Regions from separate parts of the Paraburkholderia fungorum genome, predicted to be linked through region 2. Evidence: riboswitches for the same ligand, from Rfam matches in the RefSeq annotation. Region 2 holds a riboswitch; the other holds the start of a gene.
What was found. Region 2 has a riboswitch for ZMP and ZTP ahead of BLS41_RS29650 (LysE family translocator). Riboswitches for the same ligand answer to the same signal wherever they lie in the genome.

Region 1 (7,288 bases), on a different contig from region 2:
TTCGACCTGACTGACGTCGAACGGCCGTCCCACCTCACCTCCACTGCCGTCGATACGCCATGAGCCAAAGCCATTCCGACACCGCCTTCCGTAACAAGCGCCATCAGGCGAAGGATCTGAGCGCGCCGCATCTGCGTGCGTTGCGCAAGGAGTTGCTGCTGGTGCGCGCGGATGTCGAGCGAATGGAGCTCGCTCAGGCGACCATCGAATTGCGACAGGCGGTTACGCATTTCAGCTGGCTCAAATTTATCGTGCCGGGCTTTGGTGGAGTACGGACCCGCAGCGGCGAAAAGGCGAGCTTTATCAACGCTGGAACCATTGGCGCTTTGCTTAAGCAATATCCGTTTGTTAGCTCGATTGCTTCGATGTTGCTTGCCAAGCCATTGCGTGCCACGGTCGCGGCCGGTGCAAAGCCGGCACTCAAATGGGGCAGCCTCGGGCTCGCCGCGTGGGAAGCGTATCGGATCTGGCAGCAGATGAAGCGCGAGTCGGCGGCACCTGCCGGGGCGGCTGCTTCTCCTCGGGCTAAAGAAGAATCAGTGGATGGCGGGTATTGAAGGGTTCCTGATTAGGAGTCGATAGTTTGTTGGGGCAATTGAGCGGTTATCTGTCGCACGCTCTGTCGTCAGGTTGTATTCCAGCACTCGCCGCTCGCCGGCATAGAACCGCCTTCGTTTTCCGAACCTCTATTGCCTCGCAGGCCGGTCGCGTCGAGTGTGAAAGTCCCGCAGGCGTCGTCACGCATCGGGCCCGATTCCGCCGGCGTTGCCTCGATCGAATAGCCACCGTTTGTGTCATCGGCGGGCAGCACGCGCAAGCGATAAATCGACACTCCGAATTGCGGCGCCTGGTCCAGTCCCGGTGGCAATGTCGGGACACCGTCACTTGCCGCCCCCTCGATAAATTGCGCTGCCCGATATAACGCCGAAGCTGCGTCGATGCGATGCGTTCGCGCTATATGGCTGCGATACGCGGGCACCGCGAACACAGCCAGGGTGGCGGCTATCGCCAGCGTGATCATCAATTCGAGCAACGTGAACGCGGACGTGTTTGGCGCTTTCATAACTCTCCCTCAAAACGGCCTGGCCGCGACGCGCCGCCAATGACGCTCGATCGCTCCGCCATCAATCACCAACTCCATCTGCAGCCACACTTGCGAGTCGTCGCTACGCCCGAACCCGCGTGAAGTCAGCAAATACGCTTGAGCATCAACGCGATTGGCGAGGCGCCACGTCTCTATCAAACATTGCGGCGCCCGCTGCGAGCCTGGCCATTGCGCGACGGGCGTGACTGCTCCAGCCTCGAATGCACTTTTGAGTTTCCATTGAGTCGGCTCGACGGACGCAACCGGCGGTGCCTGGACCGCTTCTGCAACCGCAGCAACGACAGTGCGGGTGCAGGCAATCAGCGCTGAATCTGCGGCGTGGAAGGCCTGCAAATAGTCACGCACATTGCTGGCCGAGCGCGCTGCCGCCAACGATGTTTCGAACCATACCGCCGACGTGGTCAGCATCATGGTTGAGATCAGCAGAACGATTGGCAGCACGACACCGCGCTGGAGAACACGCCGAGCGCGACCGGTGCCGCCGAGACCTCGAATACGTGACAGCACATCGCAACCTGGTGAAGTTTTCTCGCGCTCGCGGCATAGCCCGGAATTTTTTGATCGGTCGGTCACAGAAAACCCTCCGGGTGATTACGCAACGCCACTCGCCGCGAGAACGCCTGCCGTGGACGCAAATCGGTGCCGAGGACACTCACGCCGTCGCAATCGACATAACGTGACCGCTGACCCTGCGGTGAACCACGAACGAGCACGCAAAGATCGACGGCCACGACGTTTGTCCATTGATCGACGGCTACCGCTGATGCGTCTACTGCGCTCAACGCGCTGGCTAGCCAGTATCTGACCCGTATGCGCTCGACGCCCTCCACCAGAGGTTGCGCAGAGCCCACCTTGCCGCTGCCTTCGCAATAGAGTTCAGGCTCGCCGGTCGACGTGCTGACGCTGGCAAAGTACCGGTTGACCACCAGCGCACCCTGCTCCCCAAACGCCGCACCGTCGCCTGTCACCGCTTGTCCAAGGCAATCGGTGACGTTGCCGGCTGAGGATGGCCACGTGGACACCGGATCCCCCACATATCGAACCGCGACGCCGTCCGACCGGCTGGTCAAGGTCGTGCAGGCAAGACTGTCGTCAGCCCCCGTTGGACGACCGCCGGAGCATCCGGACAACGGCGGCGGGCCGCTATAACTTGCGGCATCCGCGGGAACGAAGCCGGCCATTTGCACTTGCTGGCCGATCAGCGACAAGGCGGTCAACCCGGCTTCGCGAATTGTCGTGGCGTTGCTCGCACGCTCGAACGCAGCGCGCTGACTTGAGTAGAGCGACACGGCGCCTGCCGTCACAACGAGTCCCAAGGCCATTGCAATCAGCAACTCGATCAGCGTTTGACCGTGAGAGCCGGATTTGCGCGAAGTCATCGGATCAACGCCAGCGCGACGCATGAGGTGCCGGCAGGGACATCGGCGCCACCACAGGACTCCGGTTTGTCGATTACGTCACCGTTTGCCGGCATGTCCTTGACGGATGTCCACGTGACTCGCGCGATGGCCACGCCCGCGCTGTCGCCTGACGAAGCTTCCCCATGCGGTAAGAGCGTAGTGGCCTGTGAGTTCCATTGCCGCGTGGCGGAATCAGCCAATGCTGGCGTACGCATTGCCTCGGCCACAGAATCGGCGATCCATGCCGCCTGCTCGCGCATTGCCATCGCGCGGGCTTCGCGAGCGGTCCACAATTGCCCGGCGATAAGTCCGAGCGCTGTGATTGCCATCAACGCAACGGCCAGCATGACTTCGATCAGCGAGCTGCCAGTGGACTTTGATGCGCGACAACGTGGTCGCGGGTTGAACGGATATCGCATCATGACGCCGCTCCGCAAGCACCTTCGGAAATCCTTGCGCGACCACCTGCCGCGATGTGGACACAGCGTCGCCACTTGGCCCCTTGTGTCGCTTTCGACGACGCAGCCGGTGCGATATCAAAACTACGGAAGGTGCCAATCAATTGGCCGGCAGGCGGCGTAAATGTCAGATTTGTCTGTACCCCGACGATGCTTACTGCCGCGAGCAGCGGTTGCGCCCGCAGTAGTGAAAGCGTGCCCGCGCGGTCGGCAAAAACGGCCCATCCGCACGACCAGTCGGCAACACCGCTCACGCAGGGCTGCCCCGTGCTCAGGCAACGTCGCGCCGAATCGATCCTGCAAACAATGACACGTGAGCCCCGACGCAGCGCCTCGCTGCGCGCAAAAGCGAGAGTCGAGGCCAGCGCCCTTGTGCGCGCATCGACCTGATCGCGGACATGCCACGCGACGAACGATGGCGTCGCCAGGACCGCGATCACCGCCAGCAACGCAAGCACGGCCAGCGTTTCGACAAGCGTGAAGCCGCCGGCAGACGGCCGGTAAACGGCGTCGTATTTCATCTGCACCCCTGATCGTTTCGAAGAATACGGCCAATCTAGCAATTCGGAGAAGGCTCAACCATCGGCCGAATGGCCAGGTGGCACCAGGACGCTATTCCGCGCAAAAATTCACGCGACGGACCATAACGGCAGCAGGAGATGTAGATGCGCGAAACAAGGCGAAGAACGACGGACGCTCGCTTGCGAAGCGATGCGCAACAGCAATCAGCGCTTGCGAGCAGGCTTGGGAGGAGAAGAGGCGCGGCGAAATTCTTCGATCACGTCTTCAAATTCGGAGACGTCTTCAAAGCGCCGGTAAACGGAAGCAAAACGAACGTAGGCAATCGTGTCGAGAGCGCGCAACTCGTTCATCACGAGCTCGCCGAGGCGCTCGCTGCGCACCTCGCGCTCACCGCTACCGAGCAATTGATACTCGATGCGGGCAACCGCCGCGTCGATCGCGTCTGCTGCAACCGGGCGCTTGCGCAGCGCCAGTTGCATGCTCGCGACAATCTTGCGGCGGTCGAATTCCGTACGGCTGCCGTCCTTCTTGACGACCGACGGCAGCGCCAGCTCAACCCGCTCATACGTCGTGAAACGTTTGTCGCAGGCCGGGCAGCGGCGGCGCCGGCGAATCGTCGCGCCGTCTTCGGATACGCGCGAATCGACAACCTGCGTATCGGCGTGACGGCAGAAGGGACAATGCATAACGGCTTAACGGTAGACCGGGAAACGCTGGGTCAGCTCGGCAACCTGAGCACGCACACGGTCGATCGTAGCGGTGTCTTCCGGGTTGTCCAGAACGTCGGCAATCAGGTTACCGACCTGCTCGGCTTCCTTCACGCCAAAACCGCGCGTGGTCATGGCCGGCGAGCCGAGACGCACGCCGCTCGTCACGAACGGCTTTTCCGGGTCGTTCGGGATTGCGTTCTTGTTGACGGTGATGTGCGCTGCACCGAGGGCCGCTTCCGCTGCCTTGCCGGTAATTTTCTTCGCGCGCAGATCGACCAGCATGACGTGGCTTTCGGTGCGACCCGACACGATACGCAGACCGCGTTTAACCAGCGTTTCCGCCAGCACGCGTGCGTTTTCGACCACTTGTTGCTGATATTCCTTGAATTCCGGCGACAGCGCTTCCTTGAACGCGACAGCCTTACCGGCGATCACGTGCATCAGCGGGCCGCCCTGAATGCCCGGGAAGATTGCCGAGTTGATCTGCTTCTCGAACTCCGCCTTCATCAGGATCACGCCGCCGCGCGGGCCGCGCAGGCTCTTGTGCGTGGTGGTGGTGACGAAGTCGGCGAACGGCACCGGATTCGGGTAGACGCCCGCTGCGATCAGGCCGGCATAGTGCGCCATGTCGACCATGAAGTACGCGCCAACCGACTTGGCGATCTTCGACAGGCGTTCGAAATCGATGCGCAACGCAAACGCGGACGCGCCCGCCACGATCAGCTTCGGCTTGTGTTCCTGAGCCAGCTTCTCAGCCGCTTCGTAGTCGATGTCTTCCGCTTCGTTCAGGCCGTAGCTGACCACGTTGAACCACTTGCCCGACATGTTGACCGGCGAACCGTGCGTCAGGTGACCGCCGTGGGCGAGGCTCATGCCCATGATCGTGTCGCCCGGCTTGAGCATCGCGAAGAACACGCCCTGGTTAGCCTGCGAACCCGAATTCGGCTGCACGTTGGCAGCTTCGGCGCCGAACAGTTGCTTGACGCGGTCGATCGCCAGCTGCTCGGCGATGTCGACGTATTCGCAGCCGCCGTAGTAGCGCTTGCCCGGGTAGCCTTCGGCGTACTTGTTGGTGAGTTGCGAGCCTTGCGCAGCCATCACGGCCGGGCTCGTGTAATTTTCCGACGCGATCAGTTCGATGTGCTCTTCCTGACGGCGGTTTTCCTGCTCGATGACCTTCCAGAGTTCAGGATCGACGTTGGCGATGGTGCTTTGGGCTCTGTCAAACATACGGATTCCGTTGAGTGTGTTCAGGTTGACCGGATCGTGCGCCGAACTTTGCGTAGAGGGTACGCAGCGCTGCTGGCGGCTGGGCCAGCCCTGACGTGGCGATTGGAGAGTCGCCGCACACGCGAGGCAGGACAGCCACCGTCAGCGCAGATAAATGCGCGCGGATCACGGCTGCCCAGGCGAACGGCAAAACGGCACCCCGCGCTTCACGGTGGGTTGTTCCACCTTGAATCCGATTGGTTGAATCGGTTCTATCGCCAGTCACGCAGGGTCGAGCGCGTTAGTTTATTGGAAGAGGATCGAATAGGCAACCGGCTCACGGGTGCGGCGGCGCCCCCTGGAAAGACACCCCGCCGCATCCTTCCGTGCAGCGCGCAAACATCGGACGAAAATGGCCCGCGATTCCGCTGCGTGCCCGTGCCAGAGCCTCTTATACGGCTGGTTCAACCTTGCCGCAGCGCCGCATTGGAAGTAGGCTTGGGACCTTTGCTTCTCACCGACCAGGAAACTGCAATGATCGTGTTTGTAACCGGAGCGTCCGCGGGATTCGGCGCTGCTATCGCTCGCGCCTTCGTCAAGGGCGGCCATCGCGTCGTCGCCACCGCTCGCCGCAAAGACCGCCTGCAAGCCCTCGCCGACGAACTCGGCGACGCACTTCTGCCCTATGAACTCGACGTGCGCGACCGCGCCGCTGTCGAAGCGGTCCCGGCATCGCTGCCGGCCGATTTCGCTGCAATCGACGTCCTCGTCAACAACGCGGGCCTCGCTCTCGGCACCGAACCTGCTCAAAAGGCGAGCCTCGACGAGTGGAACACCATGATCGAGACCAACTGCACAGGCCTCGTGCAAGTCACGCATGCGCTGCTGCCGGGCATGGTCGAACGCAATCGCGGGCACGTTTTCAACCTGGGTTCTGTGGCGGGCCGCTGGCCGTACGCGGGCGGCAACGTTTACGGCGCCACCAAAGCCTTCGTGCGCCAGTTCAGCCTGAACCTGCGCGCCGATCTGGCCGGCACGGCACTGCGCGTCACCGACATCGAACCGGGCTTGTGCGGAGGCACCGAATTCTCGAACGTGCGTTATCGCGGCGACGACGAAAAAGCCGGCAAGGTCTACGAAAACGTTCAGCCGCTGACGGCGGAAGATATCGCCGACTCCGTTTACTGGATCGCCACTCGTCCGGCACACGTGAATATCAACACGATCGAGCTGATGCCGGTGGCTCAATCGTTCGCCGGATTGTCTATTCATCGCGGCTAAAGCCCGCCAGACGGGGCGCACACTTTGAAACAGACCCGGGGGTGTGCGTTCCGGTAAAATGCGCCGCATGAATATTTCGACCAGCCAGCCTGGCACGGAAATCGGCTACACGTGGCCTATCCGCGTGTACTACGAAGATACCGACGCCGGCGGCATCGTGTTTTACGCAAATTACCTGAAATTTTTTGAACGGGCGCGTACCGAATGGCTACGCGCGTGCGGTGTCGACCAGGCCCGGCTGGCGGATGAAACTGGCGCAATTTTCATTGTCAGCAATACTGCGGTCGACTATCGGGCGCCGGCCAGGCTTGACGATATCGTCAAAATTGTCAGCCGGATCGAGCGTCTTGGCCGAGCTTCGGTGGATTTCACGCAGGAAGCGTGGCGTGACGGCACGCTGCTTGCTAAAGGGACAATCCGGATTGGCTGTGTCGACCGTATCGCGCTTCGCCCGACCGCGATTCCTCCGCCGGTTCTCGCTGCTTTGCGGCGCGGACCGGAAGTCGGCGGCGGCGTGTCAACGAATCACACCTGAACTCCGTTGATACGGGGCCAGTGAACTCGCATCGATCAAGCAACACCAAGCATGGTTCGGCTTGCGAT
Region 2 (7,288 bases):
ACGGGCCGCTTACGATGTGCTCACGAGACACTGCATCAGGTAGAAACATGACGCCGGACCAGGAAGACGACCACGACCTCCCCAACGCAATCGATCCGGTCGACGAGCTGCTGTCGCAGCAGATTGCCCAGCGTTTGCGCACGCTCATCGCAACCGACGAACTCAAGCCGGGCGAGCGTCTACGGGAGCGCACGCTCGCAGACAGGTTGCAGGTGTCGCGCACGCCGCTGCGTGAAGCGCTGAAAGAGTTGGCCGGCGACGGCCTTGTCGTGGTGCTGCCCAAGCGCGGCGCGGTGGTCGCGGATCTCGGCGCGCAGCAGATCAGCGAAAAGCTGGACGTACTCGGCATGATCGAATCGTTCGGCGGCGAGCAGGCCTGCCGTCTTGCGACGGACGGCGAACTGGCCGAAATCCGCGCGTTGCATCATGAGATGCATGCCGCTTACGAGCGGCGCGACCGGATCAGCTACTTCAATCTGAATCAGGCGATTCACAAGAGCATCATTGCGGCGGCGAAGAACGAGACGTTGCATCAGATGCACGAGCGTCTTAACCGGCAGTTGTACCGCTACCGGTTTCAAGGCAGCGTCACGTCGGAAACGTGGCACACGGCCATCGACGAACACGAAGTGATAATCAGGCTGCTATCTGCACGACGCGGAAAGGAACTGGGCGAGTTCCTGCAACGCCACGTCCACAGCACATGGGAGCAGTTGACCCCGGGTGAGGGCGGCGAACGGGCACCCAAGGCCGACAGGCTGACTGAGGCTTGAAGAGTGCGGGTTCAGCACGACTCGTGGCCAGCAGCCGACTGAAGCATTTCCAAAGGAAACATCTCCGCCCGACAAGGGCATGCCTCGCTTCGCCGAGGCGTGACTCAATGCAAGTGAGCAGCCGGCCTCCACGTCTGAAGCTTCGCGTACAACTCAGCGGCTGACATTTCGTGTTCTTTTGTACGAACACGCACAGTGCCGGGCTAGGCTTTTCTGCATCTTCAAAAGCTGTGCGGCGGACCCGTCAGGAGGAACGCATGGAAGACGTGGATGTGCTGGTCATCGGTGCAGGACCGGTCGGGCTGCTGCTCGGCGCCGAATTGCAGCGCGCGGGTGTCGTCGTAAGCGTGATCGACAAGATGCCCTCCAGAGGGTTTTTCTGCAAAGCACTGGGCATTACGCCACGAACGCTCGAGATTTTCGACGATCTCGGTATCGTGGATCGCGCGATCGAGGCAGGAGTATGGCTGACCGGCGTCGAGACGTGGGTCGATGGCACGATGGTGCCGGGGCGCAGCATGCGTTTGCCGGAGCACGGCCTGCCTTACGGATCGCTCTCGCTCCCGCAGTACGAGACGGAGCGCTTACTCGAGTCCGCATTCGCCGAACACGGCGGTCAGGTGAACTACGGTTTGATGCTGGACCGGTTCGAGGTCGATACGGATTGCGTCAAGGTGTATCTGGCCGACGCACAAGGCGAAGAACACGTGGTGCGCTGCAAGTGGCTGGTGGGCTGCGATGGGGCTCACAGCAAGGTGCGCTCCGCACTCGGTTTGTCGTTCGAAGGCGAGCAGTACCCGCAGACCTTCGCGCTCGCCGACGTGGACGTGGATTGGACACTACCGCGCGGGCCCATGTACCGGTTCGAAAGGACCGGTTCCGAGCACGCGAAGACGAGTGCGGTCGCAGTGCCCATTCGCGGCTCGACGCGACGCTACCGGCTCTCGATGATCGTGCCCGAAGACCGGGCGTCATCGCTCGCGGCCATTGGCGCACCCGACTTCGACACGATGTGCGGTCTGCTGTTGCCGTCACTGCCAGACGGCGTGCAACTGTCTTCAATGCGATGGTCGTCGGTCTATCGGGTGAGCCACCGCATCGCATCGGCTTATGGGCGCGGCCGGGTATTGATTGCAGGCGACGCCGCACACATTCATCCTCCCGTAGGCGGTCAGGGCATGAACACGGGCCTCCAGGATGTGCACAATCTTTCATGGAAGCTCGCCCATGTGGCGAAGGGTCTCGCCGGCGCTGACTTGCTCGATAGCTATTCGGCGGAACGACATCCGGTCGGCGTCGATGTCGTCAAATCAACGAGCGCGGCACTCAATGCCGTGCTCGCGCAGCAGGCCGGCAATCCGGCAATGCGCGAAACGCAACTGCTCATCACATATCGCGGAAGCCCGATCGTCACCGATGATTGGTCCGACGCAGACCCTGTGTCACCCGCATCGGGCGACCGGCTTCCGGATGCCGGTGGCTTGTCGCAACGTTTCGTCGGACATGCAAGGCGGCTGCACGAGTTTGTCGGCCGTGGCCGGTATACGCTTGTTGGCTACGTCGACGCGATGGACCAGCAATTTGACGCCTTCCGTGAACTCTGTCGAGCGTTCGCTACGTGGTCAGGCGACGTTGGGGCGGCGGTTCTCGTCACGGCACAGGGCTGCGACATGCCGCACTCAGAACTGATGACGACACTGACGGATGCAGCGGGTGAATTCGCGACCGCATACCATCCGGCCAATGGCGCTGTATGGATCGTGAGGCCAGATGGTCATATCGGATGGCGCAGCGGCCGTTGCTCGATTGATGACATGGGAAACTGGCTAAGACGCCTGGGCTATAAATCGATCGGATAGGGGACGGCGGCGAACGGGCGGTCCGGAGAGACTCGACGGGCGATCTTGGCCGGTCGCTGTCGGACTCAGATCGGCCTGTAGCAGCCGTTCAGCATCACCTCATAGATCGCCAACAATCACCGGACGGATAAAGCATGGCTATTTTCTGGATTCATATGCCATGCGTACGGCCAGACCTGTCAGAACGGTTCCCATCAGCCAACGCTGTACCAATAGCCACACCGGGCGTCCGGACAGGAAGGTAGATATCGATCCGGCCGTCACGGCGATAAGAGCGTTCACGGCAAGGCTGATTGAAATCTGAACGGTGCCGAGCGCCAGTGATTGGGTGAGCACACTGCCATGCCCCGGCGTAATGAACTGAGGAAGCAGGGATAGATACATAACGGCGATTTTCGGATTCGCCAGGTTAGTGATGAATCCCATACTGAACAGCTTGCTCGGGGTATCTACCGGCAGATTGCGCACTGTGAACGCGGACCGCCCACCGGGCTTAACCGCTTGCCACGCAAGAAATAGAAGGTACAAAGCCCCGCCGAAACGAAGCGTGTCATAAGCGTAAGGTATCGCAAATACGAAAGCCGTAATCCCGAATGCTGCGCAGAGCATGTAAAACACAAAACCCAGAGCAACGCCGCTTAACGAAATAAGGCCTGCGCGTCTACCTTGGCAAATTGAGCGGGAAATCAGATAGATCATGTTCGGTCCCGGCGTTAAAACCATTCCCAACGCTACGAGGCCGAACATGAGCAGATTTGCGAAATCAGGCATAACCCCTTCTCCAGAGATAGTAGGTAATGCCCAGGCGCGCGGCGGCGAATAACCTCACGCTCCCCGATAGGACTCTATCTGTATGCGCCAGTCACATGAGTGCGAAGATTATTGCATAGACAAAATACACAGAAAAGAAGGGACGGGTGACTGCAGTGTTTCGGCTTCCGTCCTGCGCCCTGACCGTTTAAGCGTCGTTCGCGGTCCACGGAGAATCCGGGCAGATATCGCACTGCACCCGAGACAGGCGGAGCCCTCTTCGGAACGTACGCTCTCTACCCCGAAACCGCCGATGCACGGCAGATCGCTCAAGAACGTTTGGAAGCGGAGTGCATTCCCATATGAAACGCTGAAGTGAGTCACTGTGTAGTTAGTCTTCTATCCGTTTCCACTTGTCTGGGGTCGTCAAGCCTAATTCAATTGCTCTGGAATTGCGTCAATAATACTGATTAACTGAGTCGCGGACATATTTTCCGACTATCTTATGCAATACAATTTTCTTTCGAGATATTAATTAACGGCACTTGCGAACGGGGGCGTTTTGTATAAGCTGATGAAAGACATTCCGAATCTAATAATGCATTAACGAGAGACGATCAATCGAGGGTTCTGATATGTGCGTCACATGATCAGGCGTCAGCCCTGAGGGCATTGCGCGTAGGTAGCGCACGCAACCAAAAATTTAGGTTAATGCAATTTTTTGCCTGTCGATTTTCGATTCGGCGGATATTGCTCGCCATTCTGAAATGGGCGGTGACTAACCCTATTAATGTGCGAATTGGCTTTGGGGGTGATCGTGAAAGGCGTCGTTGATTTTAATAGATTCAGTCTGCAAAAAACCGCGTTTGCTGCCAGCGCGTTTCTGGTATTCAGCATAGTTGGCACAGGCGAAGCGGACGCAACCTGTACCACGGCCGGCGCGATCGTCACCTGCACTGGCGCGGCCAATCCGCTTGCGCCGAGCTTATCGAGTTCGATCAGCAATCAGACGGTCAACATCGGCTCGACCGGGACTCTCGGCGTACTGCTTGGAGTCGGCGGAACTGCGCTGACGCTCACCGGCAGCAACGTGACGCTGAATAATGCGGGCGTCATCGATCCATCGTTGCTGGGCGTGGCGAGCCTGCTGTCGAGCGGCGCGTCGATTGGCAATTCGTCGGCGAACACGATCAACGTGACCAACAGCGGCACGATCAAAGGGACGACCGGCTTGCTGGGAGTCAATCTCGCCAATCTGACCGGCCTCGCACTCGCGGTGCAGAACGGCACGGGTGGCGTCACTACGATCACGAATAGCGGCACGATGGGGGTGGCGACGCTGCTTGGCCTGACGGTCGCACCGGGCGATATGGCGGCGATCGTCGCGTATGGCGGCGGCCAGATTGCCTTCACCAACAGCAGCACGGGTGTGATCAACGGGCGAGTTGCGTTCCAGGCGTCCGGCACTCCGGGTGCGGGCAATTCATTCGTCAATGCAGGCACGATTATCGGCAGCGTGTCGCTGGGCGCGGGGAGCACCAACTCGTTCACGGCCCGCACGGGCTCGTCGGTATCGGCGGGCGTTGGCGCGAGCGGCAATCTGCTCGGCATCGTGGGATTGTCGGTGGGATTCGCAGCGGCCGGCGTCGTCGACGGCGGCGCGGGCGGCAACAATACGCTGCACCTGCAACAGGCAAGCGGAGGCCCCGCAACGGGATCGCTAAGCAACCCGAACTACATCAACTTCCAGCATCTCGCGGTCGACAGCGGCACGTGGACATTGAGCGGCGCGTCCACCGCGAGCGATGCGACACTCGGCAGCGGCTCGGTGTCAATCATCGACAACGCGGCCGGTTTCGGCACCGGTCTGATCACGTCGAACGGCGGGGCGGTGCAGGCGGCGGTGGCGGGGCTCAACCTCGGCAACACACTCGCGTTCGGAACCGGCGGGCTGACCGTGCAGGGCGCCAATGCGACGACGCTATCGGGCGTGGCAAGCGGAACGGGCGGCTTGACGAAATCCGGTGCCGGCACTTTGACGCTCGGCGGTGCCAATACCTATTCAGGCGGGACGACGCTGAACGGCGGAGGGCTCGTCGCCGGCAACAGCAGCGCTCTCGGCACGGGCGCGCTCACCGTGACGGGTTCGGGCACGCTCGATACGAGCGCTGCAGGGCTGACACTGGCAAATCAGATCGCGCTCGGCGCTGGTAATGTGCTGACGCTGGGCGGCAGCAATGCGTTGACGCTCGGCGGTCCGATCAGCGGCGCGGGCGCGCTGACAAAAAACGGCGCAGCCACGGTCACCCTGACCGGCGTGAACAGCTTCACCGGTCCGGCGACAATCAACGCCGGCACGCTCGCGCTCGGCGGAGCAGGCACGCTGTCGCCCAGCAGCGCGGTGCTATTGAATGCAGCGGGAACGGTGCTCGACATCAGCGCGGCGTCGGCCAGCCAGACGCTTGCCGAACTCTCCGGCAGCGGCAATGTCGCGTTAGGTGCAAACACCCTAACGTTCGGCGATGCGAACAATCTGGCGTTGAGCGGCGTCATCGGCGGAACGGGGCGCATCGTCAAGCAGGGCAGCGGCACCCAAACGCTGAGCGGCGTGAACACCTACTCGGGCGGCACCACGATCAACGCGGGTACGCTCGCGCTGTCCGGCAATGGTGCGTTGGCGGGCAGCGGCGCGGTGAACCTGGCGGGTGCGGGCGCGCAGTTCGATATCGGCGCGGCGAGCGGCGCCAGGACCATTGGCGCACTGTCCGGCGTGACGGGCTCAGGCGTGACGCTCGGCGCGAATACGCTGACGTTCGGCGACGTGACGAACCTGGCGTTCGGCGGCGTGATCAACGGGACGGGCGGAGTCGTCAAACAGGGCAGCGGCAGCGAAACGCTCACTGCCGCCAACACCTATACCGGCGGCACGACGATCAATGCGGGCACGCTTGCGCTCGGCGCAGGCGGTTCTCTCGCGGCAGGCGGTTTCGTCAATCTGGCCGGCACGGGCAGCGGCTTCGACATCACGGGCGCGTCAGGGACGCAAACGATCGGCGGACTGAGCGGCGTGACGGGCAGCACGATCTCGCTCGGGGCCAACACGCTGACCTTCGGCGGCATGACCAGTCGTACGCTTGGCAGCGCGATCGCGGGCACGGGCGGTGTGGTCAAGCAGGGCAGTGGCACGGAGACGCTTACGGCTGCCAATACCTATACAGGCGGGACGACAGTCGGCGCGGGCACACTCGCACTCGGCGCGGGCGGCAGTCTCGCGGCGACAGGCGGCGTGACGCTCGCAGGCGCGGGGGCGGGCTTCGATATCGGCGCGTCCGGCGCGAGTCAGGCGATCGGCGCGCTGGCCGGTGTCGGCGGCACGATGGTGACGCTCGGCGGCAACACGCTGACGTTCGGCGATGCGACGAACCAGACGTTCGGCGGCGTGATCGGCGGCACGGGCGGTATCGTCAAACAGGGCAACGGCACTGAGACGCTGACGGCGGCCAGTACGTTCACCGGCGGCACGACCGTCAACGCGGGCACGCTGGCGCTGTCCGGCGCGGGCGCGCTGGCTACCGGGGGCAATTTGACACTGGCCAACGCCGGTAGCGATTTCGATATCAGCGGCGCGACGGGCGCCGGGGCCATCGGTACGTTGAACGGCGCCGCGGGTAGCCACGTGTCGCTGGGCGTGAATACGCTGACCTTCGGCAACGCGGCGAATGGCGCGTTCGGCGGCACGATCGACGGCACGGGTGGGATCGTCAAGCAGGGCGACGGCATTGAGACGCTGAGCGGCGCGAATACCTACACCGGTGGCACCACGATCAATGCCGGTACGCTCGCGCTGGGCGCGGGCGGCAGTCTCGCGGCGACAGGCGGCGTGACGCTCGCAGGCGCGGGGGCGGG

Region 1: it holds a riboswitch for ZMP and ZTP, as region 2 does, so the genes downstream of both, glyA (serine hydroxymethyltransferase) here and BLS41_RS29650 (LysE family translocator) in region 2, are expected to answer to the same signal.

Annotation. Positions count from the first base shown of each region.
Region 1 is NZ_FNKP01000001.1:899,788-907,075, reverse strand. Features, by position in the region: gene BLS41_RS04095 (DUF3318 domain-containing protein) at 60-557, shown strand; gene BLS41_RS04090 (type IV pilin protein) at 626-1,063, opposite strand; gene BLS41_RS04085 (pilus assembly PilX family protein) at 1,073-1,516, opposite strand; gene BLS41_RS04080 (PilW family protein) at 1,675-2,484, opposite strand; gene BLS41_RS04075 (type IV pilus modification PilV family protein) at 2,481-2,927, opposite strand; gene BLS41_RS04070 (GspH/FimT family pseudopilin) at 2,924-3,484, opposite strand; gene nrdR (transcriptional regulator NrdR) at 3,689-4,171, opposite strand; gene glyA (serine hydroxymethyltransferase) at 4,178-5,425, opposite strand; ZMP/ZTP riboswitch at 5,592-5,700, opposite strand; gene ydfG (bifunctional NADP-dependent 3-hydroxy acid dehydrogenase/3-hydroxypropionate dehydrogenase YdfG) at 5,939-6,685, shown strand; gene ybgC (tol-pal system-associated acyl-CoA thioesterase) at 6,744-7,220, shown strand.
Region 2 is NZ_FNKP01000003.1:51,585-58,872, forward strand. Features, by position in the region: gene BLS41_RS29640 (GntR family transcriptional regulator) at 48-773, shown strand; gene BLS41_RS29645 (FAD-dependent monooxygenase) at 1,031-2,632, shown strand; gene BLS41_RS29650 (LysE family translocator) at 2,771-3,403, opposite strand; ZMP/ZTP riboswitch at 3,425-3,508, opposite strand; gene BLS41_RS29655 (autotransporter-associated beta strand repeat-containing protein) at 4,200-7,288, shown strand, end outside.